DNA from 3 places in the Mesorhizobium sp. NZP2234 genome. Region 3 is predicted to be linked to each of the others. Evidence: predicted binding sites of a transcription regulator. Region 3 holds the regulator's gene; each other region holds the start of a gene.
The links. The regulator PhoB, encoded in region 3, activates phosphate uptake and scavenging genes when phosphate is short. The targets are predictions, from matches to a motif close to TGTCATNNANCTGTCAT.
Positions count from the first base shown of each region.

Region 1: the regulator PhoB is predicted to act here: its motif matches at 5,961-5,977, upstream of EB230_RS19585 (PhoX family phosphatase).
Region 2: the regulator PhoB is predicted to act here: its motif matches at 7,515-7,531, upstream of EB230_RS16575 (esterase-like activity of phytase family protein).

Region 1 covers NZ_CP033364.1:3,975,439-3,985,379, forward strand. The annotation lists gene EB230_RS19560 (DeoD-type purine-nucleoside phosphorylase) at 1-674, shown strand, start outside; gene EB230_RS19565 (ribbon-helix-helix domain-containing protein) at 764-1,069, opposite strand; gene EB230_RS19570 (VOC family protein) at 1,303-1,698, shown strand; gene EB230_RS19575 (twin-arginine translocation pathway signal) at 1,779-2,309, shown strand; gene EB230_RS19580 (GMC family oxidoreductase) at 2,358-3,929, shown strand; gene EB230_RS19585 (PhoX family phosphatase) at 3,995-5,905, opposite strand; gene EB230_RS19590 (hypothetical protein) at 6,020-6,427, opposite strand; gene urtA (urea ABC transporter substrate-binding protein) at 6,741-8,051, shown strand; gene urtB (urea ABC transporter permease subunit UrtB) at 8,158-9,774, shown strand; gene urtC (urea ABC transporter permease subunit UrtC) at 9,771-9,941, shown strand, end outside.
Region 2 covers NZ_CP033364.1:3,371,108-3,381,048, forward strand. The annotation lists gene EB230_RS16540 (low affinity iron permease family protein) at 254-679, shown strand; gene EB230_RS16545 (SDR family NAD(P)-dependent oxidoreductase) at 691-1,557, opposite strand; gene EB230_RS16550 (hypothetical protein) at 1,693-1,974, shown strand; gene EB230_RS16555 (TMEM175 family protein) at 1,990-2,565, opposite strand; gene EB230_RS16560 (SH3 domain-containing protein) at 2,804-3,214, shown strand; gene EB230_RS16565 (MATE family efflux transporter) at 3,282-4,754, opposite strand; partial or broken gene EB230_RS32645 (L,D-transpeptidase) at 5,237-5,730, shown strand; gene EB230_RS16575 (esterase-like activity of phytase family protein) at 5,923-7,398, opposite strand; gene EB230_RS16580 (FAD-dependent oxidoreductase) at 7,695-9,941, shown strand, end outside.
Region 3 covers NZ_CP033364.1:1,581,949-1,591,889, forward strand. The annotation lists gene EB230_RS07755 (PAS domain-containing protein) at 1-225, shown strand, start outside; gene pstS (phosphate ABC transporter substrate-binding protein PstS) at 758-1,813, shown strand; gene pstC (phosphate ABC transporter permease subunit PstC) at 1,881-2,864, shown strand; gene pstA (phosphate ABC transporter permease PstA) at 2,868-3,719, shown strand; gene pstB (phosphate ABC transporter ATP-binding protein PstB) at 3,716-4,519, shown strand; gene phoU (phosphate signaling complex protein PhoU) at 4,546-5,253, shown strand; gene phoB (phosphate regulon transcriptional regulator PhoB) at 5,273-5,962, shown strand; gene EB230_RS07790 (ROK family protein) at 6,159-7,403, opposite strand; gene xylF (D-xylose ABC transporter substrate-binding protein) at 7,675-8,715, shown strand; gene EB230_RS07800 (sugar ABC transporter permease) at 8,861-9,941, shown strand, end outside.

The DNA of each region.
Region 1 (9,941 bases), 2.4 Mb from region 3:
ATATGGTGCTGTTACCGGGTGATCCGCAGCGCGCCGAATGGATGGCGCGGACATTTCTGGAAGCACCACGCTGCGTCAATAGCAGGCGGGGTGCTCTCGGCTTTACCGGCCTGTTTCGCGGCCAGCCCATCAGCATTCAGGCGACGGGTATCGGCGTTTCATCATTCCTGATTTATGCTCAGGAATTACTTGACTATTATGGCGCCAGAACGCTGATCCGCACCGGCACCTGCGGTAGCCTGAGCGCCAAGGCAAAGCTGCGCAGTCTTGTCATTTCGCAATCGGTTCGGCCCGAAAGCGCTCAAAGCGGTCAAGTCTTCGGCCTTTACGGAACCGCTGCCGGTCCGGATCCGACGCTGCTGGCCCGTGCCTTGGCCAAGGCGGCCGAACTCGGCATCGAACATCACGCCGGCCTGACACTTTGCAGCGACATCTTCCACCACCCGGACGGGCGCACCCGATTTGCGGAGGCCCAGGCGGCAGGAGCGCTGGCGGTGGATATGGAAACCAGCGCGCTTTACCGAATAGCCAGGCATTTCGGGGCCAGTGCACTGTCGATCTGCACGGTGGTCGACAATATCGAGACCGGTGAGCTGACCGACTATTCAGAACGTCAGCAGCTTTTTACGGACATGACCCGGCTGGCGCTCGAAATCGCTGGGGAGGGCCGCTAAAGCAATTCACCATTTCACGGAAACGGCGAACTGCTCCAACTATTTGTTTTCGCGCAATTCCGGACGGAGAACCGTTTCCTGGAATTGCTCTAGGCCGCTTCTCGATTAGGCGCCATCCGCTCGTCCAGGTCGGGCCGGTGGCCGCGCAGATAGAGCGCGCAGGTGGTGCGCAGCATGGACGCGAAATTGGGGATTTCGCCGTTGATCTCGATGGCTTCGTCGTACAACTTCGAGATGAATTTGGGCGTCGTCAGGTTCTGGCTTTCGGCGATTTCGTCAAGCAGGGCCCAGAACGTCGCCTCGAGCTGGATGCTGGTCGAATGTCCATCAATGCGGATCGACCGGTTGATCTGGCGATAGCCTTCCGGATCCTGTGCGGCAAAGACTCTGCACATCGTTACCTCCCGTTTTTGTTGGTCTTGGGTGCCGACTCGGTGGCCGACGCCTTTTTTGACACTGCCTGCGGTTTCATCTTCGACCGGACGGCCGACAACGGCAATCGGACTTTCGTCCTTAGATGAAGCGACATTACCGTTTTTCCTATCCTACACGTGGTAATCGGCTGCCACCACCTTTCTTCGCCGGCGCGCATAATCACTTCTAAAGCATGAAAGCTGCGGAGTCTGATTTGGCGAAGGCGATCCACACCATGATCCGGGTTCTCGACGAGGCCCGGTCCATCGATTTCTACACCAAGGCCTTCAGCCTTGAGGTCGCCCAGCGACTGGATTTTGAGACGTTCACGCTGATCTATCTCAGCAATGCCGATACCCCCTTCGAAGTGGAATTGACCGTCAACAAGGGGCGGCAGGAGCCTTATGCGCTTGGCGACGGCTATGGTCACCTCGCGGTGTCGGTCGCCGATCTCGACGGCGAACACGATCGGCTCGGCGCGCTCGGCCTCAATCCGAAGAAGATCGTCGAGTTCAACCATGACGGGTCGCGCATCGCCCGGTTCTTCTTCATCGAGGATCCCGACGGTTACAAGATCGAGGTCCTGCAGCGTGGAGGGCGCTTCCAATAGGGGGACAACCAGCCGCGCGCACCGCTCGGCGCCAGCAACGGCACCCTCAAGGGGTGCGAACAGCAAGCAGGGAGGAAACTATGGTCACGATTTATGAGAGGAAGCCCGGCCTGTCACGGCGCGAGCTTCTCAAGCGCGGCGGCGTCGGTGCGCTGCTTGTCATTTCAGGCAGCGCCATCATCAGCCCGGAGCACGCCTGGGGCCTGGAAACCTCGGCGCTGAAGCCCGAGACGATGGCGACGCTGATCCAGGTCGCTCGCGACATCTATCCGCACGACCAGGTGCCGGACAAATATTACGCCATCGCCGTCAAGGGCCATGACGAGACAGCCGCCAAGGATCCCGCTCACAAGGAACTGATCGAGAAAGGCATTGCCGAACTCGACCAGAAGGCCGGCAAGGGCGGTTATCGTGGGCTCGGCTGGGAAGAGCAGCGTGTGGCGCTGCTCACCGAAATAGAGAAGACGCCTTTCTTCCAGGCGGTGCGCGGCGGCCTCGTCGTCAGTCTCTACAACCAGAAAGAGGTGTGGCCGATCTTCGGCTATGAGGGCGAGTCCTACTCCAAGGGCGGCTACATCGCGCGCGGTTTCAACGACATCGAGTGGCTCTGAGCCACTCTGTCCGCAACCGCTTTTTGACCGATCTCATGGGAGGAAACCATGGCAGCACAATTTGATCTCAAGAACGACGGCGTGGTCGTCATCATCGGCTCTGGCGCCGGGGGCGGCACGCTCGGCAACGAACTGGCCCAGAAGGGCATAGACGTCGTCATCCTCGAGGCGGGCGCCCGTCACGAGTATGAGGACTTCATCAACGACGAATGGGATTCGTTCGCCCAACTGGCCTGGAAGGACAAGCGCACCACATCGGGCGACTGGCGTGTGGCGAAGGATTTTCCCAACCTGCCGGCCTGGATCGTCAAATCGGTCGGCGGCTCGACGACGCACTGGGCCGGAGCCTCGCTGCGTTTCCAGGAGCACGAGTTCAAGACGGCGACCACCTACGGCAAGGTGAAGGGCGCGAACCTCCTCGATTGGCCGGTGACGCTGGCCGAAATGGAGCCGTACTACGCCAAGGCGGAAGGCAAGATGGGCGTCACGGGCACCAATGACTGGCCGCGCCTGCCGGGCAACAACAACTTCAAGGTTCTCAAGGCGGGCGCCGACAAGCTCGGCTACAAGGAATGCCATACCGGCAACATGGCGATCAACTCCGTCGAGCGCGACGACCGCAATTCCTGCCAGCAGACCGGCTTCTGCTTCCAGGGCTGCAAATGGGGCGCCAAATGGTCGACGCTCTACACCGAAATCCCCAAGGGCGAGGCGACAGGCCACCTCGAAGTCCGGCCGAACGCCATGGTGATCAAGATCAACCATGATGCTTCGGGAAAGGTCACCGGCGTCGTCTACGCCGACAAGGACGGCAAGCTGCAGGAGCAGAAGGCCCGCATCGTCGCGGTGGCCGGTAACTCGATCGAAAGCCCGCGCCTGCTGCTCAATTCCGAATCGAGCAAATTCCCGCATGGCCTGGCCAACTCCTCGGGGCAGGTGGGCAAGAACTACATGCGCCACACCACGGGCTCGGTCTACGCGATCTTCGACAAACCGGTGCACATGTATCGCGGCACCACCATGGCCGGCATCATCCGCGACGAGGCGCGGCATGATCCGTCACGTGGCTTCGTCGGCGGCTATGAGTTCGAGACGCTGTCGCTCGGCCTGCCGTTCATGGCGGCGTTCCTCAACCCAGGCGGCTGGGGACGCTCCTTCACCACGGCGCTCGACCATTATGACCACATGGCCGGCTTGTGGATCGTCGGCGAAGACATGCCGCGCGAGGAAAACCGCATCACGCTGCATGCCGACGAAAAAGACGAGCATGGCATGCCGATCGCCGACGTGCATTTCGATGACCATCCCAACGACACGGCGATGCGCGACCACGCCTACAAGCAGGCCTCGGCGCTCTACGCGGCGGTCGGCGCAACGCGCACCTTCCCGACACCGCCCTATCCCTCGACGCATAATCTTGGCACCAACCGGATGAGCGAGAAGGCGGCCGATGGTGTGGTCAACAAGCACGGCCAAACGCACGACATCAAGAACCTGTTCGTGTCGGACGGCAGCCAGTTCACGACGGGTGCCGCGGAGAACCCGACCTTGACCATCGTGTCGCTGGCGATCCGCCAGGCCGACTACATCGCCGCCCAGATGTCGGCCAAGACGATCTAACCTCCCGACTGCCTGCTGGCGCGGAACCTGACTGGGTTCCGCGCCTTTTTTGGTGAGCCTGAACCTTATGCCCCGACCGGCTGGCCGTCCTTGCGGCGGATGGCGACCACCGATGGCCTCGGCGGCTGGCCGTCCCGGAAATCCGGCCACAGGGACTGCGCCTTGTCGAGCGTTTCGGCATCCTCGGAGGGATGCTGCACCGAAAGGAACAGCGTCGTGCCATCTGGCGTGAAGCAAGGGCCGGTCGCTTCCGCGCCATGCGGGCAGGTGAACAAAAGCTTCGGCAGGCCGCGCGCCGCGCCTTCCGTGTCGACGCCATAGACGCCGTCCGGCAGGCCGAAATCATTGGCGCCGTCGGTCGCCACCCAGAGCCGGCCGGCCGGGTCGAAGGTAATGTTGTCAGGGCAGACAAACCAGCCATTGTCCGACGTCTCGGGATGGAAGGTTGCGCCGACTTTGGTGTCCTTTGGATTGCCGCAGAGCACGAACAGGTCCCAGGCGTATTTGTCGGCGGTATGGTCGGCCTCGGCGCCGCGGCCCCCGGGCGGGATCAGCTCGACGATATGACCCCAGAGGTTTTCGGGCCGCGTGTTGGCCGGATTGACCTTGGATTCGTCTCGCTTCTTGTTCTTGGTCATGACGGCGTACACGCGGCCGGTGACCGGATTGGTCTCGATGTCCTCCGGCCGGTCCATCGGGGTCGCGCCGAGCGCGTCCGCCGCCAGCCGTGTCTTCAACAGCACCTCGGCCTGGTCGGCGAAGCCGTTCTCGGCGGTGAGCTTGCCCTGACCATGAACCAGCGGCAGCCATGTCAGCGAGCCATCGGCGTCGTAACGGGCGACCGAGAGCACGCCATCGTCCAGAAGGCCGTTGCCGGAGGCGGGGTTCGCCTTGTCGTAAGCCTTGTTCGAGACGTAGCGGTACATGTATTCGAAATAGTCATCGTCGCCCATGTAGACGACGATGCGGCCGTCCTTGTTGAGGACGACCGTGGAGGCCTCATGCGACATGCGGCCAAGGGCCGTGCGCTTCACCGGCTTCGATTGGGGATCATAAGGGTCGATCTCGACGACCCAGTCGAAGCGGTTCGGCTCGTTCGGCTCCTTGTCGATGTTGAAGCGGTCATGGAAACGGCCACGGCCGTAGATGTCGGAGCCATCAAAGCCATAGCGGTCGAGAATGTCGGCGGTCGGTGCCTTCTTCGGATCGCCGCCGAACAGATCGGAAACGCCTTCCTCGCAAGTCAGCACGGTGCCCCAGGGGGTAAAGCCGCCGCTGCAATTGTAGCTGGTGCCGAGCACTTTCGTACCGGTCGCGTCGGCGGACGTCCTGAGCAGCGCGTGGCCGGCTGCGGGCCCGGAAACGGTCATCTCGGTGTTGGCCGTGATGCGGCGATTGAGCGGACTGTCCTCGACGGTTTGCCACTTGCCGTCCTTGAACATGACCTCGACGATCGAGTGGCCCATCGCCGCCAGGCCGAGATCGACCTGCTCCTTGCTCATCGTCTTGCCGGCGTCGTCCTCGGTCACGCCGGGAAACATGACATTGGGCGAGATGTATTCATTGTTGACGCAAAGCAGGCCGTGATCGGAATTCACCGAGCCCTTGGGAAGCGGCAGGAAGGCGATGTAATCGCAATTGTAGCCGAAACGCTTTTCCTGTTCGGCGGCCGCGACCGTGCTGCCGTCGAAATCTGGCAGGCCGGCGACGAGCGGATCGCCCCAGCGCGCGACGATTGTTGTTTCATAGCCATCGGCGGCGGCATGGGTCTTGTCATAGACCCGCTTCAGTTCGGGAAAGCCCAGTGTGGAAAGCGCGGCGGCATGTGTTTCGCCGGCGAACAACGAGCCGACAAAGCTGCCGCCGGCGATCAACGCGCCGGAAGCGATGCCGCCTTTGAGGAGCGTGCGGCGCGAGACGCGCTCGGCGATGATTTCGCGAATGACAGGGGAGGATGAAAACGGGAAGTTGGCCATGTGTCTGCCTCTCGATGTGGATGGGTGACGGCGCACCGCTGCCTATCCAGCTTCGGCAACATCCAGATGACATGAGAAAGGCGGGCAGGGCCTGCAGACCGCACCCGCCAAGGCCTACGGATTGCCTCCCTTGGTGCAGGTCGATGCCGTGAAGGCGCCATCGGGCTGCTTCATGATGATGTCGAAGGAAGGTGGGCTCTCGCCGTCCAGCGTTGCCTGGGTCAGCGACAGCGAGTTGCCGCCCGCCGTATAACCGCCGAGCGGACCCAGCCAGGAGATGACGCCGTTTGCATCCATCTGGTAGTTGTAGCCCTGCTGGGCGGTCCCGAAGGTGACCGGGCCCGTGTAGACATTGCCCTTGATGGTGATGTCGCCGAGGTTGAGGAACATGCCGAGCAGGTAGACCTCGCAGTGATAGGTGCCATCGGGCATCTTGCCGTCGCTGAAGTCGGCCCGTGCGATCCCGGTCGCTGCCGCCAGAAGCACCATGCCGATGAAAATGCGATGAATCAGGGACGCCATGACGTTGCTCGGTTGAGACGCGAGCTTGCCCCATTTTTGGGCCGTACCGCAACATTTGTCGTCCGCGTCCCGCGTGCGGCGATCAAAATCTAGGCATTTGCTAAAATTGGACAAAAACTAGGCAGATGCCTGGTGCGTTGCGCAAATTTCCCTCAACCAATTTTTAACCGGCTCTCTTTTGTTTGTTTCACCTAATATAATAACAATCTGATAATATTCGTCTATTTGCCGTTTTTCAGAATCCGCGCAGCGGTTGGCATGGGGGTTGCATTGTAGTGTTGCGGTGCAATCAACCAGCTTGGGAGTCTTCCGTATGAGGGGTAATTTCTCGACAATAACAAAAATGTTCTCGGCAAGCGTGGTCGCCGCAGGCCTGCTGATGTCGGCGTCCGCCAAGGCGGCGGACGACACGATCAAGGTCGGCATTCTCCATTCGCTGTCGGGGACCATGGCGATTTCGGAGACGACGCTGAAGGATGCCATGCTGATGCTCATCGACGAGCAGAACGCCAAGGGCGGCCTGCTCGGCAAGAAGCTTGAAGCCGTTGTCGTCGATCCGGCATCCAACTGGCCGCTGTTCGCCGAAAAGGCACGCGAGCTGATTTCGAAGGACAAGGTCGCGGCTGTGTTCGGCTGCTGGACCTCGGTGTCGCGCAAGTCGGTGCTGCCGGTGTTCTCCGAACTCGACAACATCCTGTTCTATCCCGTCCAGTATGAGGGCGAGGAAAGCGAGCGCAACGTGTTCTACACCGGTGCGGCTCCGAACCAGCAGGCCATTCCGGCCGTCGACTATCTGATGAGCGCGGATGGCGGCTCGGTGAAGCGCTGGGTGCTCGAGGGCACCGACTACGTCTATCCGCGCACCACCAACAAGATCCTAGAAGCCTATCTGAAGTCCAAGGGCGTCGCGGCCGAGGACATCATGGTCAACTACACGCCGTTCGGTTTCTCGGATTGGCAGACGGAGGTCTCGGCGATCAAGAAGTTCGGTTCGGCCGGAAAGAAGACCGCCGTCGTCTCGACCGTCAACGGCGACGCCAACGTGCCGTTCTACAAGGAACTCGGCAACCAGGGCATCAAGGCCGAGGACATCCCGGTCATGGCCTTCTCGGTCGGTGAAGAAGAACTTGCCGGTCTAGACACCAAGCCGCTGGTCGGCCATCTCGCCGCCTGGAACTATTTCGAGAGCGTCAACACGCCTGAGAACAAGAAGTTCATCGCCGACTGGCACAAGTTCATCAAGAACAACAAGCGCACCACCAACGACCCGATGGAAGCACACTATATCGGCTTCAACATGTGGGTGAAGGCAGTCCAGAAGGCCGGCACCACCGATCCGGACAAGGTCATCGACGCCATGATCGGCGTTTCGGTGCCGAACCTGACCGGCGGCTATTCGACGATGATGCCGAACCACCACATCACCAAGCCGGTGCTGATCGGTGAAATCCAGGCCAATGGCCAGTTCGAAACAGTTTCGAAGACGCCGGGCCTGGTGATGGGCGACGAATGGTCCGACTACCTGCCCGACTCCAAGGACCTGATTTCCGATTGGCGCGCGCCGCTGAGTTGCGGCAACTTCAACGTCAAAACCGGCAAGTGCGGCGGCAAAGGCACAAACTGATCCTCCCGGGCTGGGCCTCCGGGTCCATGCCCAAGACCGCGCGCGTCCGGACTGTTTCCTCCACTGTCCGGACGCCCATTAAACCTTCAAGGGTCACCAAGAGCCGATGAAGATTTTCCATGCGATGGGCCTGGCGCTCTTGTTCCTGTTGACGACGCTGTCGTCTTCGGGCGCTGCGGAAGCCGATCTGCGTGCCATTATCGCCAAGTTCGCGACAGTAACGGACTTTTCCGAGACGGGAGCCGTCGTTCAAGAGTTGACAGCCACGGGCGACCCGGCTGTCGAACGGCCGCTTGCTGCATTGGCGGACGGCAATCTTTACTTTCGCACGGCCGACTCGATGGTGTTTGTCGGCGAGGAAGGCGACGAGAACGTCAAGCTTTTCGATCCGCTGAGCGGCGAGGCAGCAGGAGAGGCCTCCGCGGACGACATCACCAAGATCAGCGTCAACAACACGTTGCGCCGCGCCATCCGTGATGCATTGGGCACGCTGACGCTTGGTTCCAAGGATCCGGCTGTGCGCATTGCCGCAGCCGACACTATGTTCAAGACACCCGATGCCGCCAACATCGAGCCGCTCGACGCGGCGATCGCCAGTGAAAGCGTGGCGAGCGTCAAGGCTTTGCTCGAGCAGGCCCGTGCCGCGTCCATACTGGTTTCAGACAAGCCCGATGCAGACAAGTTGGCGGCCATCGCGCTGATCGGCGCGCGCGGCGACCGTAACGCGGTTTCGCTTCTCACTTCCGTCGAGGCCAACGCCTCGGGAGCAGTGAAGGAAGCGGCGACGGCCGCGATCGCCAGCATCAATTCCACGCTGGCTTTCTGGGATGCCGGCCAGAACATCTGGTACGGCATTTCGCTGGGCTCGGTGCTGCTGCTCGCCGCGATCGGGCTCGCCATCACCTTCGGCGTGATGGGCGTCATCAACATGGCGCATGGCGAAATGGTGATGCTGGGTGCCTATACCACCTTCGTCGTCCAGCAGGTGATCCGCACATCCTTTCCCGGCCTGTTCGACTGGTCGCTGGTGATCGCACTGCCGCTTGCCTTCCTCGTCGCCGCACTGGTTGGTCTCGCCATAGAACGCGGCGTCATCCGCTTCCTTTACGGCCGACCGCTGGAGACGCTGCTGGCGACATGGGGCGTGTCGCTGATCCTGCAGCAGGCGGTGCGCTCGATCTTCGGGCCGACCAACCAGGAAGTCGGCAATCCATCCTGGATGTCGGGTTCGTTCTATGTCGGTCAGTTGGCCATCACCTGGAACCGTCTGTGGATCCTCGTTTTCGCGCTCACCGTGTTCGGCGTGTTGCTCTACGTGATGAAACGCACGCCCTGGGGCCTCCAGATGCGGGCCGTCACCGCCAACCGCCGCATGGCCGCCTCGATGGGCATCAGAACGCCATGGGTCGACGCGCTGACTTTCGCGCTGGGATCCGGCATTGCCGGCATCGCCGGCGTCGCGCTAAGCCAGATCGACAATGTCTCGCCCAATCTCGGCCGCGGCTACATCATCGACAGTTTCATGGTCGTCGTCTTCGGCGGTGTCGGCAATCTGTGGGGCACGCTGGTCGGCGCCTTCTCACTCGGCATCGTCAACAAGTTCCTCGAGCCTTATGCCGGCGCGGTGCTCGGCAAGATCGTCGTGCTGGTGCTGATCATCCTGTTCATCCAGAAGCGGCCGCGCGGCCTGTTCGCGCTCAAGGGCAGGGCGGTGGAAGCATGATCACGGGACGCTTCTTCGCCGCAGGCGCGGACCGCCGCATCGCCATCGCCATTTTCGTCCTGTTGGCGGCGGCCATCATCGTGCCACTGCTCAACCTGGCTGTTTCTCCGGCAAGCGCGTTCTACATTCCGCCCTATATCGTGGCGCTGACCGGAAAATATCTCTGC
Region 2 (9,941 bases), 1.8 Mb from region 3:
GCGCTTTTCTGGAAACCCCTTCCGCCATGCGGGGGTGGCGCGGCGGAAGGGGCTGGAGTTAAACCGCCGTGAAGCGGAAGGAACAGGCTCTCTGCCTGCATGGTTACCATGACATTAAACCGATAAGGTGTGTTTTCCGTAGAATGCTCCCATTGCGTGCATTCAATTGCGCCTGACGTATTTGTTGCCGGTGGGAACCTGGAACGGTCGTCGGTTGTTTCTCATCGCGGCAGCCATTGAGGGTTCTCGACAGATGGAAAAGCTTTTCACCAAGGTCGCCAACTGGGTCGCCCACATAGCCGGCCTACCGTTGACCTTCGCCGCTTGTGGCCTGATCGTCGTCGTCTGGGCGGCAAGCGGGCCGTTCTTCGGCTTCTCGGACACCTGGCAATTGGTGATCAACACCGGCACGACCATCATCACCTTCCTGATGGTGTTTCTCATCCAGAACACCCAGAACCGCGACGGCGCGGCGATCCAGGCCAAGCTCGATGAACTGATCCGGGTCAGCGAGGGCCACAACCGCTTCATCGGCATCGAGCACCTGACGGAATCCGAGGTCGAGGAGATCCGCGACAAATGCGAACGGGCGGCGCGACGGCATGACGAAAAGATCGCCGCCATGGCCGCGAAGAAGGCCGTGGCGCAAAAACGAGCTCCGAAGAAGCGTGCGGCCTGAGGACGTGAAGATCAGTTTTTCATGAAGGCCGCGAAGGCATCCTTGTGGTCCGGGTGCCAGCGCGACAAGGCGGGGCGGTTTTCGATGATGTCGCCGATCGCCCAGGCCATGCGCTTTTCGTCCACGGGGCGCGCCACGTCATTGTCCGGACACAGGATGTAGAAATCGCCGCTGACCAGCGATTCCAACATGAAATCAACAACCTGCTCGCCGGTCCAGGCACCGGCCGGTTTTTCCGTAGCACCCTCGGTGAGGCCGGTATAGGTGAAGCCGGGGATGAGCAGATGCGCCGACAGGCGGGCACCAGGCTCGTTGCGTAGCGCATGCGCCAGGCCTTCGGTGAATGTCTTCACGCCTGCCTTGGAGACATTGTAGGCAAGGTTGCCGGGCGGCGTGGTGATGCCTTGTTTGGAGCCGGTGTTGAGGATCAGGCCCGGTCTGGCCGATGCCAGCATGCGTGGCGCGAAGGCCTCCACGCCATGCACGACACCCCAGAAATTGATGTCGAGCAGCCGCTTCCACGCATCACGGTTTTCCCAGGGCTTGCCCGGGTTATCGCCGACACCGGCATTGTTCATCAGCAGCGAAATCTCGCCGAAGGCGCCGAATGCCCGGTCGGCGAGACGATCGACCTCATCGGCCTTCGAAACGTCCGATGCAACGGCAAGCACGGCGTCGTCGCCGGCAATGGCCGAGACTGCCCGGGAGGCATCGTCAAGGCGGGTCCCGGCGATGTCCGCGAGCACGATCCTCATGCCCATCAACGCAAGTCGTTTGGCGGCCGCCAGCCCAATGCCGCTCGCGGCGCCGGTGATGACGGCGGTGTTGCCGGGGCTGAGCGCGGGCAGGGCGGTCTGGATTTCGGCGTCGGTGATCATGAGCAACGGGATCCTTTTCTCGATGGCGCAGAACTTAGTGCCGGAACAGGCTTGCGCAAGCCTGCGTCGGCACGTGTCCGGGTTGACCGGGCTGGTCGAGGCTGCGCATGCTATCCTGGTAAAGGAGATTTTCTATTGACGGATTGGGTTGCAATTCTGAAGGAACAGACCGCCACCGGCGATCAGATGGGGCGAGAGGTGCCGCAGATGCTGGCCAACCCCGATATCAGCGAAGCCCAGGTGAAGACGCTGTTCTCGGCGTTGGAAAAGCAGGCCGAATTCGTCGAGAAACTGCGTATGGCGCTGGAGAAATTCGGCCATGATTTCTCGATCATCAAGGCAGCCGAACGGCTGGAGGAGCGCTATGCCGACCTTGCCGCTTCGGTGGCGGAAACGCTAAAGGCGATGCGTAAATAAGGCTGGTTTCCCGCGCTATTTCTCGAGAACGCGCGAAAAGCGCGTGTCCGGCACCAGCCACACCAGGGCGATGGCAACATAGAGGCCCACGCCGATCCACCGGTTGAGGAAGGCAAGCGCGATCGCCGCCAGGTAGCCGGCAAGCGAAAGCCTTCCCTTGCGGTCACTGCCGATTGCCTTGGCGAAGGCGGTATCCGGCCCATGCAGACGGTGCAGGGCGATGACCAGGATGCCGTAGGCGGTCGCACACATTGCAAGATCGAAACCGTAGACCGCGACCGGAACCGTGGCGAAATGGTTCTCGCCCATGAAAGCCGTCGTTACCGGCATCAGGGACAACCAGAACAACAGATGCAGGTTTGCCCACAGCACGCCACCATCGACGCGCTGCACGGTGTGGAACATGTTGTGCAGATTGTTCCAGTAGATGCCGACATTGATGAATGAGAGCACGTAGCACAGGAAGATCGGCAATTGCGGCGCCAGGGCGGAAAAGTCCTCGCCCTCCGGCACCTTGAGGTCCAGCACCATGATGGTGATGATGATGGCCACCACGCCGTCGGTGAATGCCTCGACCCTGCCTTTGCCCATGCTCACCGCCTCCGCCCGCAATGAATTGTCGAAAGACAGTAAACTGTTAGCGGAAGTTTCCGGGCCGATAAACGGCACTCGGGAAATTCCTCAACCATGTCCGGGAAAACTCCCTTGCCGAAGTTGCCGATGTGATGATCGGCCTTGGCCGGTTGTTGACTTTCCCGCTGTTTTCTCTCCCTTCTGATGCAACCCTTGGTCGAGCCGTCGAACGGCCGGGGACCGAATGGAGGGACTGATGAGATTTCGATTTCTGCTTGCGATAGCGACCATGCTGGCCGCCGTCTTCGGAACATCCGCCGCGGCCTTCGCCTACAGCGCTCATACCACGACAAATCTCAACGTGCGTAGCGGGCCCGGCGCGGGATACGCCAGGGTCGGGACGTTGCCGGCCGGCTTCAGGGTCGACGTGGCCGGCTGCCAGCCGGGTTGGTGCCGGATCCATGGCGGTGGTGTCAGCGGCTGGGCCAGTTCCGGTTATCTTTCGCGCGCCCATGTCGTTCGTCCGCCGATCGTCATCGTTCGTCCGCCGCATCATCGGCCGCCGCACTGGCACAAGCCGCCCCATCACCGTCCTCCGCACCATCGCCCGCCGCACAAGCCGCGGCCCGGCAAGTGCAAGATCGCGCCCGGCTTTCCCTGCAAATAGGGCAGATCTCGAATGCCGTAACGAAAAAGGGCTGCGTCATCCGCGGCCCTTTTTTCCTTGTCGGTGATCAGCCGTTCGGCGTTTCAGGCGCCATGTTCGCGCGCTCACGCGGCACGCCAAGCCCGGTATCCGGCGGCTCGCCGGCGGCCGGCCTGTCCTCGATCATGTGCATGGTGCGCCAGCCGCCGAAGCGGTAATAGGCCGCGGCCAGAACCAGCGAGGTGATCGAGCCAGCCGGAAAACTCCACCACAACGCTTCCTCGCCGATCACGCCGCGCATGAAATAGGCAAAGCCGGTGCGTATGACGAGCACCGAGATCACCAGGATGATCAGCGGCGGCATCACCGCACCGGTGGCGCGCACCGTGGCGAACAGCACGATGGTGACGCCGAACAGGATGAACGACCAGGACGCCACGGTGTTGATATGGGCGGCGATATCAATCGCCGCGCTGTCGCTGCTCAGGAACAGGCTGAGGATCGAGCGGTCGAAGAGCCACAACAGCGCAACGAGAGCGCCGGTCAGGACAAGGTTGAAGCCGACGCCGGAGGCGGCGACGCGGCCGATCCGGTCCCAGCGGCCGGCGCCGACATTCTGCGCCGCCATCGAGGAGACCGCGGCACCGATGGCGAGCGCCGGCATCTGGATGTAGGTCCACAGCTGCGCGGCGATGCCGTAGGCGGCGGCTACTTGCGAGCCGTAGGAATTGACGATGCCCATCACCGTCAGCGCCGCCGCCGAGATGACGATCATCTGCAGCCCCATCGGCACGCCCTTGAAGACGACAATGCGCAGCAAGGCGGGGTCGGGCCACAGCAGCGTGAGATTGGCGCCGGCCAGCCGCAGCGGATGCTTGCGCGCATAGAGCACGACAAGGATGGCGATGACGCTCACGGTCTGACCGATCAGCGTCGAAGTCGCCGATCCGGCGATGCCGAGTTCGGGGAAGGGGCCGATGCCGCGGATCAGCAGGGGGTTGAGCACGATATCGAGCACGACCGCCAGCGCCATGAAGAAGAAGGGCGTACGCGAATCGCCGGCGCCGCGCAGCACGGTCATGACGAAGGACAGAAGGTTCATCATCGGCACGGCGATGAAGATGATGCGCAGATAGGACCGCGCCAGCGGCAAGGCGTCCGCCGGTGTGCCAAGCGTGTTGAGGATGGCGTCGACCCAGATCCAGCCGCATACCGCGAAGACTATGGAAACGAGGAAGAAGAAGGTGGCGCTGGTGCCGACGATGCGGCGCGCCTCGGGCAGATCGCGGGCACCGACCGACTGCGCCACCAGGATGGTCGCCGCCATGCCGATGCCGAACACCGTGCCCAGGATCAGGAACAGGACGAGGTTGGCGTTGGAGGTGGCCGTCAGGGCCGATTCGCCAAGGAAACGGCCGACCCAGACGGCATTGATGGACCCGTTGAGCGACTGCAGCACGTTGGAGCCCAACACCGGCAAGGCAAACAGCAGCAGCGTGCGTGGGATCGGGCCGCTGGTCAGGTCGCCGGTGCGCCGGCGCGTGGGCATTTTTTCGGTCATGGCTGGAGGCTTATCCCAACTCGGTCCGCGATGATTGCCGATTCAACGGCACAGGTCGATGCGGCGTCGGAAAATTCCGCTTGGCGTATCTTGAGCGGTTCACAGCTTCACGAAGCGGCGAACCGCTCAATCGCCCTGTTCGACGCAATTACAAAGGGGGAAAGCGCTATGCGCTCTGCCCGGCAGACCGAACGCATCTTCCTGGACTTGCCTTGGTCCGATCATGTTCTCAAAGCTCCCGGAATGGGTATTGATCCCTAGGCGTGGGGTCCGCATATCCTTATCAAATATGGACAAGCCGGGGGGATCATGTCCGATATTCCGCTGTTTTCCGAGCGCCTGAGCCAGCGCGCTTTTCTGGGTGCGTCCGCTTTGAGCGCGGCCTCATGGCTCTTTCGGCCTGCACCACGACGGATGTGGCGACGCCACCGCCACCGGTTGCCGCGGCGCCGCCCGATGCGGCGTTCGGCGATGCCGCAAGCATGTACGCGGCGCGCACCGATGAGGGTTATCAGTTGCCGGCAATCCCGGTGGCCAGGCTCGATCCGAAGTTCGTGCGCCAGATCGTGGCCGACCCGACCGGAGAGAAACCCGGCACAATCGTCGTCGATGTCTCCGAGCACTTCCTGTATCTGGTGCGCGACGGCGGCAAGGCCATCCGCTACGGTGTCAGCCTCGGCAAGGCCGGTTTTGGATGGACCGGCAGCGCGGTGGTGCAGGCGCGGAAGAGTGGCCGGTGTGGACGCCGCCGCCGGAAATGATCCAGCGCCGGCCGGAACTGGCGAAATACAAGGACGGCATGCCGCCCGGCCCGCAGAGCCCGCTGGGCGCCCGCGCCCTCTATCTCTTCCGCGACGGCAAGGACACGATGTACCGGCTGCATGGCACGCCAGAGTGGGATTCCATCGGGAAGAACGCGTCGCCCGGCTGCGTGCGCTTCATGAACCAGGACATCATCGACCTCTACAGCCGCGTCGACGGCCCCGCACAGGTCTTCGTTCGACCGAACCTGTCGGCCGCCGGCAAGATCATGGCTGTGTCGAGCAGGACGGCAGAGCCGATCGACGCGGGCGTGCCGAAGGACGCGGAGTTCTTGAAATAGGCGTCCTCACGGTCAGCCGTTTGACGTCGTTGAGGCGGGCGCGCTGGGCGCCCGCCTTTTCAGGCGTTACTTCTTGGCGAGGCCGGGAAGCGTGACCTGATAGACCAGGAACATGGTGTCGACATCGGCGCCGTCGTCGGCCTTGTAGGGCGCCCCGACCTGGAAACCGTCCTGGGCAAGGAAGTCGTTGTCATTGGCGACGAACAGGAAATAATCGTCGGGCAGCTTCGGATCGAGCACGCTGGCCAGCGACATCGCTTCCCACTTCTCGGACAGGTTGTTTTGGTCGTTGGGGGCGCCATTGTGCAGGCCGAAGCGGCCAAGCTCGGCATTGTCGTTGATGTCGATGAACGGCGTCAGCTTGGCCGGCGTCACCGACGGGTCGAGTACGCCCTTGGGGGCGAGCGGCTTGTCAGCGGCATCGAAAGGACCGCCGGCAATGTCGGTGGCGGACGAGACATCGACGATGCTGATTTCGCGGTAGAGCGACGTATCGCCCTTCAGGCCCTGGCCGTTGCCGCTGTCGCGCGCCAGCATCAGGAACGCCGTGTCCGACAACGCCACGATCTCGCTCTGGGCGGCGACCTTGGTCTTGCCCTTGGCGTCCTTGAACACAGGCAGCGGCACGACATATTCGTGCGCCAGCTTGAGATGGGCGAGGTCGGAGGCGTCATAGACCAGCGCCCGTGTGTTCTGCCGGGTCGAAGCTGAATCGCCACCGTCCTGCCTAGTCGCCGATTGCAGCACGGCGATCAGGAACTTGCCGTCCGGCGTCATCGCCATGCCTTCCAGGCCCTGGTTGTTCTGGCGGCCGGTATCGGGATCCTTCGGATCGGGGTCGGCTGCACCTGGACCGGGATTGTCAGAGGAGAAGTTCGGTGCGCCCTTGCGCATCGGCACCAGGGCCGCCGGCGGCTGGGTCGCCGACATCAGGCGGCCTTGCGCCGAGAACCGGTAGATATTCGGGCCATATTCATCGGAGACGAACATCGAACCGTCGGGCAGCCGCACGACCGCCTCGTTGTCGAGGGCGAGCTTGCCGTTGGTGGCGGCGGGCAGCATCGGCATGTCGCCAGCCGCGGCGCGCACATCCGACAGCGGATCGAGGCCGGTGGCATCAGTGCCCTTGTCGTCGGTGAGCAGCAAGGTGTCGGCAAGCGTTGCCTTCACGCCTGTCTGTTCCTGGCCAGCAGCACCCGGTGCCGCCGGCGTGAACTCGATGCCGATGGTGTTGAGGCGCGGCCGGTAGTCCGTGGTGCCGGCGACGTTGTAACCGCGGTCCGGCAGCAACCAGAGCGAACCCTTGTAGGTGCCCGCGTCATGCGTCCAGCCGGCGACGTCGATCGACATGCCGGAGCCTGAGCCGAACGTCTCGCCGAACTTGTCGCGCTGGGCGGCAGGAATGCGGCCAACGCCCACCAGGCCCTTGTTGACAAAGCTGGTGGCGCCGACGGTCGCGGTGCTGTCGGCGAGCGCCGGCGTCAAGGCGGTGAACAAGGTCAGCGCGACGCCGAGCGCGACGGTTCGGTGCAGGTGTTTCATGGATGGTCCTCTTGGTGACGGATGTGACGGAGCGGCCGAAGAACGAAGAAGCTCAAGGAGGCGGCACATCGATGATGCCGCGCGCCGCTCCCCGGAAAGCGGTCTACGGCGCGAACATGATGCTTGCGTGACAGCGCGGCACGTATGCCCGCCCGCGTGTTCATTGCCCTGCGAGGACGTGCGCTCGGGGCGAGAATTAGATCACCCCGAATCCATTTCGAGTCAGCAGGCGCAGCACTAGACACTTATGTACAGCGCGTATATGGTGCGGCTTCTGACAGACCGGGAGGGAAGCCTTGAAGCCGCACTACCGCGCAGTCGTCATCGGGGGTGGGGTGGTCGGCGCCTCGGTGCTCTACCATCTGACGCGGTTCGGCTGGTCCGATGTCGCACTGATCGAGCGCGCCGAATTGACGGCCGGTTCGACCTGGCACGCGGCGGCCGGGTTTCATGCGCTCAATGCCGATCCCAACGTCGCGGCGCTGCAGGATTACACCATCAACCTCTATCGCGAGATCGAGGCCGAGTCCGGCCAGGACATCGGCCTGCACATGACCGGCGGCGTCAACATCGCCAGCGACCCCCAGCGTTGGGAGTGGCTGAAATCGGCCTGGGCGGTGTTCCAGTCGGTCGGCATCGAAACCGCGCGGCTGGTGACTCCCGAAGAGATCAAGGCGATCTGCCCGATCGTCGATGTCACCGGCGTGCTCGGCGGCCTGCATGATTCCAACGAAGGCCATCTCGACCCCTACGGCACCACGCATGCCTATGCTGGCGCCGCGAAGAAGCGCGGGGCCGAGGTGATCCTGCGCAACCGTGTCGTCGAATTGAAGTCCCGCGCGGACGGTCGCTGGGACGTCGTCACCGAACAGGGCACCATCGTCGCCGAGCATGTCGTCAACGCCGGCGGGCTCTGGGCCAAGCAGCTCGGACGCATGGCCGGCGTCGACCTGCCGGTGACGCCGATGGAGCACCATTATTTCGTCACCGAGGACATTACGGAGATCGCGGCACTTGACCGGGAGATCGGCATCGCCGTCGACCTCGACGGCTTCTCCTACCTGCGCCAGGAGCGCAAGGGCGTGCTGCTTGGCGTCTACGAGCAGAACCCGAAGCACTGGAACATGGACGGCGCGCCTTGGGACTACGGGATCGAGCTGATCCCGGAAGACATCGACCGCATCAGTCCCGAACTCGCCAAGGCGCATGAGCGCTTTCCCTGCCTGGCGAGCGCCGGCATCCGCAAATGGGTCAACGGCGCCTTCACCTTCACGCCGGACGGCAACCCTATCGTCGGACCGGTGCGCGGCCTGAAAAACTACTGGGTCGCCTGCGGCGTCATGGCCGGCTTCAGCCAGGGCGGCGGCGTCGGCAAATCGCTGGCCGAATGGATGATTTACGGCGAGCCGCAGGCCGACATTTTCGGCATGGACATCGCCCGCTATGGCGCCTTCGCCGCCAATCGCGAATATCTGAAGCAGACGACGCGGCAGTTCTATTCGCGCCGTTTCGTCATGACCTTTCCCAATGAGCGTCTGCCAGCCGGCAGGCCCTTGAAACGCCCCGGCGCCTATGACGGCATGAGTGCCGCGGGTTGCGAGTGGACCGCATCGTGGGGGCTGGAGATCCCGGCCTATTTCGCGCCGATGGGGTTTCGCGAAAGCACCACGCTCAAGCGGTCCAACGCCTTCGACATCGTCGGCGACGAGGCGCTGCAGGTCCGGCGTGCCGCTGGCCTCGTCGATATCTCGGCCTATTCACGTTATGCGGTGTCCGGCGCGAATGCGGAGGCATGGCTCGACCGGCTGCTGGCATGCAAGCTGCCGAAGGCGGGACAGGCGCGGCTGGCGCCGATGCTCGGGCCGGACGGGCGGCTGAAGGGCGACCTCACGGTAATCAACTGGGGCGGCGACGATTATTGGCTGATGGGTTCCTACTATCTCAGGGAATTCCACATGCGCTGGTTCGAGAGCCAGGCAGGAGAGGGCGTCACGGTCACAGACATTTCCGACGCAACGGGCGGCTTCCTGCTGACCGGGCCGAATGCGCGGAAAATCCTGGAGCGTACAACACATCAGGACGTCTCCGCCGCCGCACTGCCGTTCATGGCTTGCGGCACGTTCGACATCGGCATGGTGCGGGCGCGGGTTGCCCGCCTCTCTATCGCCGGCGAGCTCGGCTTCGAGATCAGTTGCCCGGTAACCATGCATGCCACGCTGCGCGACACGCTGCTTGCGGCCGGTGAAGATCTTGGCCTGGCCGAGGTCGGCTACTACGCGCTCAATGCGCTCAGGTTGGAGAAAAGCTTCGGCATCTGGTCACGCGAATTCACGCAGGGCTACACGCCAGGCGAGACCGGCCTCGACCGCTTCATCGCCTTCGACAAGGGCGATTTCGTCGGCCGCGAGGCGGCACTGACGGAACGCCAGGCAGGTACCTCGCGGCGGATCGTGACGCTGGAGATCGATGCCGTTGATGCCGACGCAAGCGGCTTCGAGCCGGTCTGGCGCGACGGCCGACGCATCGGCTTCGTCACTTCGGGC
Region 3 (9,941 bases):
AGCGGGCTCGAGGCGACCGCCGCGATCCGCCGGCTGGAGCACGAAACCGGCACGCATGTCCCGATCGTCGGTGTCACCGCGCATGCGCTCAAGGGCGATCGCGAGCGGTGCCTGGAGGCCGGAATGGACGACTATCTGCCCAAGCCGATCAGCCCCAGGGCCCTGCTGGAGAAGGTCGAGCGCTGGATCGGCGCCGGCCGCCAGGTCCAGCGCAGCGCGGGATAGCATCGCGTTGCCTGGTGCCAGGGATGTGAGAGGCAAGCCAAGGGAATCAATCGTGGATTTGCTGCCATGCCCGCGTGCAATGACTATGGTGCGATCGCACCATATCAAAGTCGGCACCCAGCCGAGACAATAGCAAAATCGAATTCCGCCCTTGCAGTTACGGGCGGGAGCAGCGACCGCCGGCAAAGAAGCAGCGTCAACCTACCCCAACGGACCTGTTTTTGGCGATGGCCCGGCCACGACACGCTCTGGCCTTGAGCAACGCACTCCCGCCCGGATTTTCTTCCCTTGATAAAGCCCCGTCGAATCCGGCGGCGGCTCCGGCTCGCGGGCGGCCCAAGCCCCTGATTCCGAGAGCAAACTCGGATCGGGCCGCGACCGCCCGATGCCACCGCCCTTGCCAGTGCTTGTGACGCGTTACCGGGCTGACACGAAACTGTCATGCGACTGTTATAATCGAAGGCTATTGGCCTCAGCGGGCGCCGGTTAGGAATGGCGCCGAGAGACCATCTTCCGAACAGGAGCAGGCCACATGAGACATTTCATCCGCTCGGCGGCCGTTGCGATTGCAATGGCTACGGCGTCTACCTTCACCCTTTCCGCGGCAATGGCAGCTGACCTTTCCGGCGCCGGCTCGACATTCATCTACCCGGTGTTCGCCAAGTGGGCCGACACCTACAAGAAGGACACCGGCATCGGCCTCAACTACCAGTCGATCGGTTCAGGCGGCGGCATCAAGCAGGTCATCGCCAAGACCGTGACCTTCGGCGCCACCGACAAGCCGATGTCCGACGCCGACCTGGAAAAGAACGGCCTCGTGCAGTTCCCGATGGTGATGGGCGGCATCGTGCCGATCGTCAACCTCACCGGCGTCAAGCCGGGCGAACTCGTCCTCGACGGCAAGACGCTGGCCCAGATCTATCTCGGCGCCATCACCACCTGGGACGACGCCGCGATCAAGGCTCTGAACCCCACCCTCACCTTGCCGTCGACCGCCATCGCCGTCGTGCATCGTTCGGACGGTTCGGGCACCACCTTCAACTTCACCGACTATCTGGTGAAGCTCTCGCCCGACTGGAAGGACAAGGTTGGTTCGGACACCGCCGTCGAATGGCCGACGGGTGTCGGCGCCAAGGGCAGCGAAGGCGTTGCCAACACCGTCAAGCAGACGGATGGCGGCATCGGTTACGTCGAATACGCCTACGCCAAGCAGAACAACCTGTCCTACTCCAAGCTGGTGAACGCTGCCGGCAAGGTTGTCGAGCCGTCGCTCGAATCCTTCGGCGCCGCCGCTTCGAATGCCGACTTCAAGACTGCCAAGAACTTCAACGTCATCATCACCAACGAGCCCGGCGACACCACCTGGCCGATCGCCGCCTCCACCTGGGTTCTGATCCACAAGGCCCCGGACGATGCCGCCGCCACCGGCGAAGCCCTGAAGTTCTTTGCCTGGGCCTACAAGGACGGCAAGGAAACCGCCAAGGCGCTCGACTATGTCTCGATCCCCGACAGCGTCGTCGATCTGATCAAGGCTTCGTGGAAGGCCGACATCCAGGCCGGCGGCAAGCCCGTCTACGCCGGCGAGTAACATCTTCCAAAGGAGCGCCGCGACCGTGGCGCTCCTTTCCCTTCAATCCGAAAGAGCCGAGCTTGACATGAGCGCTGTCCAGGAAGCCTTGCCAGCCGTCAGAGGTTCCCGCGATGCCACCGTTCGACGGTTCGCGCTGACCGACTCAATCTTCCACGCGACAACCCGCGCCGCCGCGATATTGGTGCTGGTGCTGCTTGGGGGCGTCGCGATCTCGCTGTTTGCCGGTTCCTGGCAAGCCCTGTCGACTTTCGGCTTTTCCTTCCTGACCAGCGAAAGCTGGAACCCGGTGACGGAGAAGTTCGGTGCGTTGGCCCCGATCTACGGCACCATCATCACCTCGGCAATCGCCATCCTGATCGCCGTGCCGCTTGGCATCGGCATCGCCATCTTCCTCACCGAGCTCTGCCCGCGCCCGCTGCGGCGCCCGATCGGCATGGCGGTGGAATTGCTGGCCGGCATCCCTTCGATCATCTACGGTATCTGGGGCCTGTTCGTGCTGGCACCGTTCCTGCAGACGACGGTGCAGCCTTTCATTATCAGCGTGTTCCACGGTATTCCGGGCCTGAACGGCCTGTTCGCCGGCCCTCCTTATGGCATCGGCCTGCTGACCTCGGCGATGATCCTGGCCATCATGATCCTGCCTTTCATCACCTCGATCACCAAGGACGTGTTCGATACGGTGCCATCGGTGCTGAAGGAATCGGCCTATGGGATCGGCTGCACGACCTGGGAGGTCACGCGCCGGGTCGTCATTCCCTACACGCGCATAGGCATCATGGGCGGCGTCATGCTCGCTCTCGGCCGCGCGCTTGGTGAAACAATGGCGGTGACCTTCGTCATCGGCAACGCCCATCGCATCAGCACGTCGCTGTTCGCACCGGCAACGACCATCTCGGCGACCATCGCCAACGAATTCACCGAAGCCGTCGGCGATCTCTACACCTCCTCGCTGGTCGCGCTCGGCCTGATCCTGTTCGTTATCACCTTCCTGATCCTTGCCATCGCACGCTACATGCTGATGCGCATCGATGCCCGCACGGGAGCCTGACCGATGTCGACAGCCGCGTCGCTTCACCAAAGCCGCAAGCGCAAGAATGGCGTGATGATGACGCTGTGCGTCATCGCCGCCGGCATCGGCCTTGCCTGGCTGGCGCTGATCCTCGGCGCACTGCTCTACAAGGGCCTGTCGGGGGTCTCGCTGTCGGTGTTCACCGAAATGACCCCGCCGCCCGGTGACGCCGGCGGCCTGCTCAACGCTATCTACGGCAGCATCGTGATGACCATCATCGGCATCATCGTCGGCACGCCGATCGGCGTGCTGGCCGGCACCTACATGGCTGAATACGGCCGCTTCTCGAAGCTCACCACCGTGGTGCGCTTCATCAACGACATTCTTCTGTCGGCGCCATCGATCATCATCGGTCTGTTCGTCTACGAGCTGATGGTGCGGCCGATGGGGCATTTCTCGGCGATCGCCGGTGCCGTCGCGCTGGCCATCCTGGTCATCCCGGTCGTCGTGCGCACCACCGAGGACATGCTCAATCTGGTGCCGAACGCGTTGCGCGAAGCCGGCACCGCGATCGGCGCGCCGCGCTGGGTGGTCATCCGTTCGGTTGCCTATCGCGCGGCACTTTCGGGCATCGTCACCGGCATATTGCTGGCCATTGCCCGCATCTCCGGCGAGACCGCACCCCTTCTTTTCACGGCGCTGAACAACCAGTTCTGGTCCAGCAATCTCAATGCGCCGATGGCCAGCCTGCCAGTCACCATCTTCCAGTTCGCTCTCAGCCCCTACGAGGAATGGCAGCAGCTGGCCTGGACCGGCGCACTCATAATCACATTGACGGTTCTCGCGCTCAGCATCTTTGCGCGCAGCCTGACAGGACGCAGAGAGGACAAATGAGCCAGATGTTGTCTCCAGACATGACGATCGCCGCCGAGGCGGCGGCCAAGGCCAAGATCGAGGTCAAGAACCTCAACTTCTACTACGGCCAGTCGAAGGCGCTGAAGGATATCACGCTGTCGCTGCCCGAGCGCAGCGTCACCGCCTTCATCGGCCCTTCCGGCTGCGGAAAGTCGACGCTGCTGCGCGTCTTCAACCGCATCTACGAGCTCTACCCCAAGCAGACCGCCGAGGGCCAGGTGCTGCTCGACGGCCAGAACGTTCTCGACCGCTCGCAGGACCTCAACCTTTTGCGCACCAAGATCGGCATGGTGTTCCAGAAGCCGACGCCGTTCCCGATGTCGATTTATGAGAACATCGCCTTCGGCGTCAGGCTCTATGAGAAGATCAGCAAGGCCGAGATGGACGGCCGTGTCGAGCAGGCGCTGAAGCGCGCAGCCCTGTGGACGGAGGTCAAGGACAAGCTCAATGCCAGCGGCCTCAGCCTGTCGGGCGGCCAGCAGCAGCGGCTGTGCATCGCCCGCACGGTGGCGGTGAAGCCGGAGGTCATCCTGCTCGACGAGCCGGCCTCCGCGCTCGATCCGCTGTCGACCGCCAAGATCGAGGAACTGATCGACGAGCTGCAAGCCGACTACACGATCGTCATCGTCACCCACAACATGCAGCAGGCGGCGCGCGTCTCGAAGCAGACCGCCTTCATGTATCTGGGCGAACTGGTCGAATTCGACCGTACCGAGAAGATCTTCACGTCGCCCCGCGAAAAACGCACGCAAGACTACATCACCGGCCGCTTCGGCTGATCGCACGCATTACGAGGACCAGGATCATGGCCGAACACACAGTCGCAGCCTTCGACGAGGATCTCGGACAGATCAGCAGGCTGATCAGCGACATGGGCGATCTCGCCGGCTCGATGGTCGGCGGTGCCACCAAGGCGCTGTTGAATTCCGACAATGCGCTGGCACAGCGCGTGGTCTCCGACGACGCCATCATGGATGCACGCCAGCGCGAACTCGACGATCGCGCCATCACGCTGATCGCCAAGCGCCAGCCGATGGCCGACGATCTGCGCCATGTCGTCGGGTCGATCCGCATGGCCGGCGACCTCGAACGCATTGGCGACCTTGCCAAGAACATCGCCAAGCGCGTCGGCACCGTCGGTCTCGCCGCAACGCCGCGCGACCTGTCGCATTCCATCGACGCCATGGCGCAACTGGTGCTGATCCAGGTGCAGGGCGTGATCGAGGAGTATGCGGCGCGCGATGCCGCCGCGCTTGCGAAGCTGCGCGCCGACGACGAACGCATCGACGTCAAATACACGTCGGTGTTCCGCGAACTCCTGACCTACATGATGGAAGATCCGCGCAACATCACCGCTTGCACGCATCTGTTGTTCTGCGCCAAGAATCTCGAACGCATCGGCGACCATGTGACCAACATCGCCGAGAACGCGTACTATGTCCTGACCGGCACGCAACTGCCCGCCAACCGCCCCAAACAGGACGAGACGGCGATGTCGGCGCCGGCGGCTTGACGCAAGAGGTGACCAATCGATGATCGCGCCACGCATTATGGTGGTGGAGGATGAGGAGCCGCTGGGAGTGCTGCTCCGTTACAATCTTGAATCCGAAGGCTACCAGGTCGAGGTGGTGCCGCGCGGCGACGAGGCTGAAATCCGCCTGCAGGAGAACGTGCCCGACCTTCTGGTGCTCGACTGGATGGTGCCGGCGGTGTCCGGCATCGAACTCTGTCGGCGCCTGCGCATGCGGCCCGAGACCGAACGGCTGCCGATCATCATGCTGACGGCGCGCGGCGAGGAGAGCGACCGCGTGCGCGGCCTTTCGACCGGTGCTGACGACTATCTGGTCAAGCCGTTCTCGACGCCGGAATTCATGGCCCGCGTCAAGGCGCTGCTGCGCCGCGCCAAGCCGGAAGTGCTGTCCAGCGTGCTCAAGGTCGGCGACATCGTGCTCGACCGTGAATCGCACCGGGTCTACCGCAAGAAGAGCGAGATCCGGCTTGGGCCGACCGAATTCCGCCTTCTGGAATTCATGATGCGCCATCCCGGCCGCGTGTTCTCGCGCAGCCAACTGCTCGACAATGTCTGGGGTGAGACGATCTATATCGACGAGCGCACCGTGGATGTGCATGTCGGCCGCCTGCGCAAGGCGGTCAACAATGGCCGCATGCCCGACGTCATCCGCACCATCCGTGGGGCAGGCTACGCGATCCGTGAGGATTAGGTCCTTGGCGCGGAAGCGTTGACGGGTTGCATCCGCTCCCGGATAGAACGCATTTGGTGTTGGCTCAGAGCTTATGGCTTCGTCATCCCAGGGTCTCCGCGACGGAGCTTCGCTCCTGCTCCGCCCAGGGATGACGACCTCGAGGGGGCTCGGCCAATCTCCAGCGCTGATCTGTGGGATCGGCACAGGCGTTCGCTCAAGCCACATTCTTCCCAGCACTCCCTCTCGCCTGCACGCCCGGCGCGAAGATTTCCTGATCGACGAAGGTCAGTGCGCGCATGGCACAGCCCTCGCGGATCAGGGGCAGCTCGTTCGGTTCGGTGTCGAACGAAATCGATTTCGAGTGCTGGCCGCCAGCGGTCTGGGCGATCGCCTCGCGCAATGCCGGCTCGATCAGGTCGAAGGCGGCGGCGCTGACGCCGACCATGGCCACGGGGGCGGGATCGATCAGCGCGAACAGGCTGCCGAGGCCGTAACCCAGTGCTTCCCCGGCCTTGCGATAGGCTTCGCGCTCGGGCCCGGCCCGTTCACGTGCCGTGGCGGCGAGCGCCCGCATCTGCGCATCGCTGACATCGGCGACCGGCTCGGTGTCCTCGCCAAGCTGCCTGGCATTGCGCCAGATGGCGTAGTTGCCGGCATAAGCCTCGACGCACCCGCGCCGCCCGCATCGGCAGAGCGCGCCGCCTGGCCGATGGATCATGTGGCCGAACTCGCCGCCCGACGAATGGGTGCCGGTGAACAACTCGCCCTTCAGCACCAGGCCCATGCCGATGCCGTGCGACAAAAGGATGGCGATGAAGTCGTCGCGGTAGCGTTCGGGGTCGCGCCAGCGCAGCGCCACGGCCATCATGTTGCAGTCGTTCTCCATGGTGGCCGGGATGCCGAACTCGGCTTCCAGTATGTCGGCGAAGGCGATATCGGTCTGCGGCGTGATCGGCGACCACAGCATGGCCCTGGCCTCGGTGTCGGTGATGCCCTGGATCGCCAGTGCGATGCGGGCGACGCTGCGCACGTCGATATCGGGATCCTCGAGGCGGCGCCGTACAATGGCGACGCATTCACCGATCAGCGCCTCACGCGACATGGTCAGCGTGTCCAGCCGGCGCTGTTCCTCCGATATCACCTGGCCGGCATAGTCGATGACGGCGACGGACAGGAAATTCAGCGACAGCACCACGGTCATGATGGCCGCGGCCTCCGGGTTGAGGCCGAGGCCGACCTGTGGCCGGCCGCGTTTGAGCGCACCGGCCTCGCTCGGCTTGCCCTCGGCCAGGATGCCTTCGCCGATCAGGTCGGAAGAGATCGCCGATATGGTCGAATGGCTGAGGCCGGTGGTCGCGGCGATCTCGGTGCGCGACGGTTGGCCGGCCCGGCGCACGGCCGCAATCACCATGGCGCGGTTGCGCCGGCGCAGATCGTCGTGGCGGATTCCGACCGACATACTTTCCCACATCCTCCCGGTCGCCGCGGTTCTTCCTGCCCCTCGAACACTGCCGGCAACCGGGACAAATACTGGCAGAAGCGGATGGTGCTGTCATTTATTTATTGCGGGGCTCGAAAAAAAGTCCGCGACACCTCAATATCCATCAGAATCGATGTTGACAGCGTTTCGACGATGGACCAGTATTTTTTTTGAGGCTCGAAAAAATAGAGCCTCTGTGCCGGCCTTCGGGTCAGTTTGGTCGCGCCATACGCGGCGCAGGGAGGATATCATGAAGAGATTCACGGCCGCCATCCTGGCGGGTGTCGCCATGTCGCTGACGCTTGCGTCGGTCGCGCAGGCGAAGGACAAGGTCATCGGTGTTTCGTGGTCGAACTTCCAGGAAGAGCGCTGGAAAACCGACGAGGCCGCCATGAAGAAGGCGATCGAGGCCGCCGGCGACAAGTACATTTCCGCCGATGCGCAGTCCAATCCCGGCAAGCAGCTTACCGATGTCGAGAGCCTGATCTCGCAGGGCGCCAACTCGCTGATCATCCTGGCGCAGGATGCTTCGGCGATCGGCCCGGCGGTGCAGAAAGCACTGGACGAAGGCATTCCGGTCGTCGGCTATGACCGACTGATCGAGAACAAGGACGTCTTCTACCTGACCTTCGACAACAAGGAAGTCGGTCGCTTGCAGGCCAGCGCGGTGTTCAAGGTCAAGCCGGAAGGCAACTATGTCTTCATCAAGGGCTCGGGAGCCGATCCGAATGCCGATTTCCTGTTCTCGGGCTCGATGGAAGTGCTCAAGGCGGCCATCGACAGCGGCAAGATCAAGAATGTCGGCGAGGCCTATACGGACGGCTGGCTGCCCGCCAACGCCCAGAAGAACATGGAACAGTTCCTGACGGCCAACGACAACAAGGTCGATGCCGTGGTTGCCGCCAATGACGGCACCGCAGGCGGTGTCGTCGCGGCGCTGACGGCGCAAGGCCTTGCCGGTACCGTGCCGGTGTCGGGCCAGGACGGCGATCATGCCGCGCTGAACCGCATCGCGCTCGGCACCCAGACCGTGTCGGTGTGGAAGGACGCGCGCGAGCTCGGCAAGAATGCCGCCGAGATCGCCTCGCAGCTGGCTGACGGCAAGAAGATGACCGACATTGCCGGTGTGAAGGATTTCACGACACCTGGTGGCAACACCGTCAAGTCGCTGTTCCTGACCCCTGTCGCCATCACCAAGGACAATCTCAATCTTGTCATCGATGCCGGCTGGATCAAGAAGGACGAAGTCTGCGCGGGCGTCGCCGCCAGCAGCGTCGCGGCCTGCAACTAGAACGGCGCAGCACGGTTCGACATCGACGCCGCGGCCCAAAAGCCGCGGCGTTTTCTCAAAAAAATTTGTGTTTCCGCCTCAGGCGGATAGCTTCTAGGCTGCGTTCCGGCATCCGTGCCGGATGGCCGGCCGGTGGGAGGAAATCATGACCGACACGACGTCCAACCCGCAGGTCGACACCGCGCGTGCGTCGGAGCTTGGCGCGGTTGCCCGGTTCCTGAAGGCAACCGAGATCGACACCCGCATGCTCGGCATGATCGGTGCCCTGTTGCTGATCTGGGTCGGGCTGCACGTGATTTCGAGTCTGCGTCTGGGCGTCAATCCGCTCGATTTCGACAGCCGCACCTTTCTCACTCCGCGCAATCTGTGGAACCTGTCGGTGCAGACCTCCGCGGTCGCCATCATGGCCTGCGGCATGGTGCTGGTCATAGTCATGCGCAATATCGACCTGTCCGTCGGCTCCGCCGAGGGCTTGATCGGCATGGTCATGGGCTTTGCCCAGGTGCATTTCCTGGTCCGGTTCGTCGGGCTTGAACTCGGCAATCCGTGGATCTGGGTTCTGGCGCTGGTCATCGGGCTGGCGCTCGGGCTGCTGATCGGCGCTTTCCAGGGTTTCATCATCGCCTATCTCGAAGTGCCGGCCTTCATCGTCACGCTGGGCGGCCTGCTGGTCTGGCGCGGTGCCGCTTGGTGGGTCACGTCAGGCCAGACCGTGGCCCCGCTCGACGCCACGTTCCAGCTGATGGGCGGCGGCCCGGCCGGATCGATCGGCGCCACCTGGAGCTGGATCGTCGGCATCGTCGCCTGCCTCGCCGTCGTGTTTGCACTGTTCAACGGGCGGGTGCAGCGCAAGCGCTTCCGCTTCCCGTTGCGCCCGGTCTGGGCCGAGACGCTGCTCGGCACCGTCACCTGCGCCGTCATCATGGGCGCGGTGTGGCTGGCCAATTCCTATCCGTGGCCCATCGGCATCGTGAACAGATACGCCGCCGCCAACAACATCACCGTGCCCGAGGGTGGCCTGTTCATCGCCCACGGCATTGCCATCCCGGTGCTGATGGCGATCGCCGTCGGGCTGATCATGACCTTCATCACCAACCGCACCCGTTTCGGCCGCTATGTCTTTGCCATCGGCGGCAACCCGGAGGCCGCCAACCTGGCCGGCATCAACACGCGCTGGATCACCATGAAGGTGTTCATGATCATGGGCGTGCTGGCCACGATCGCCG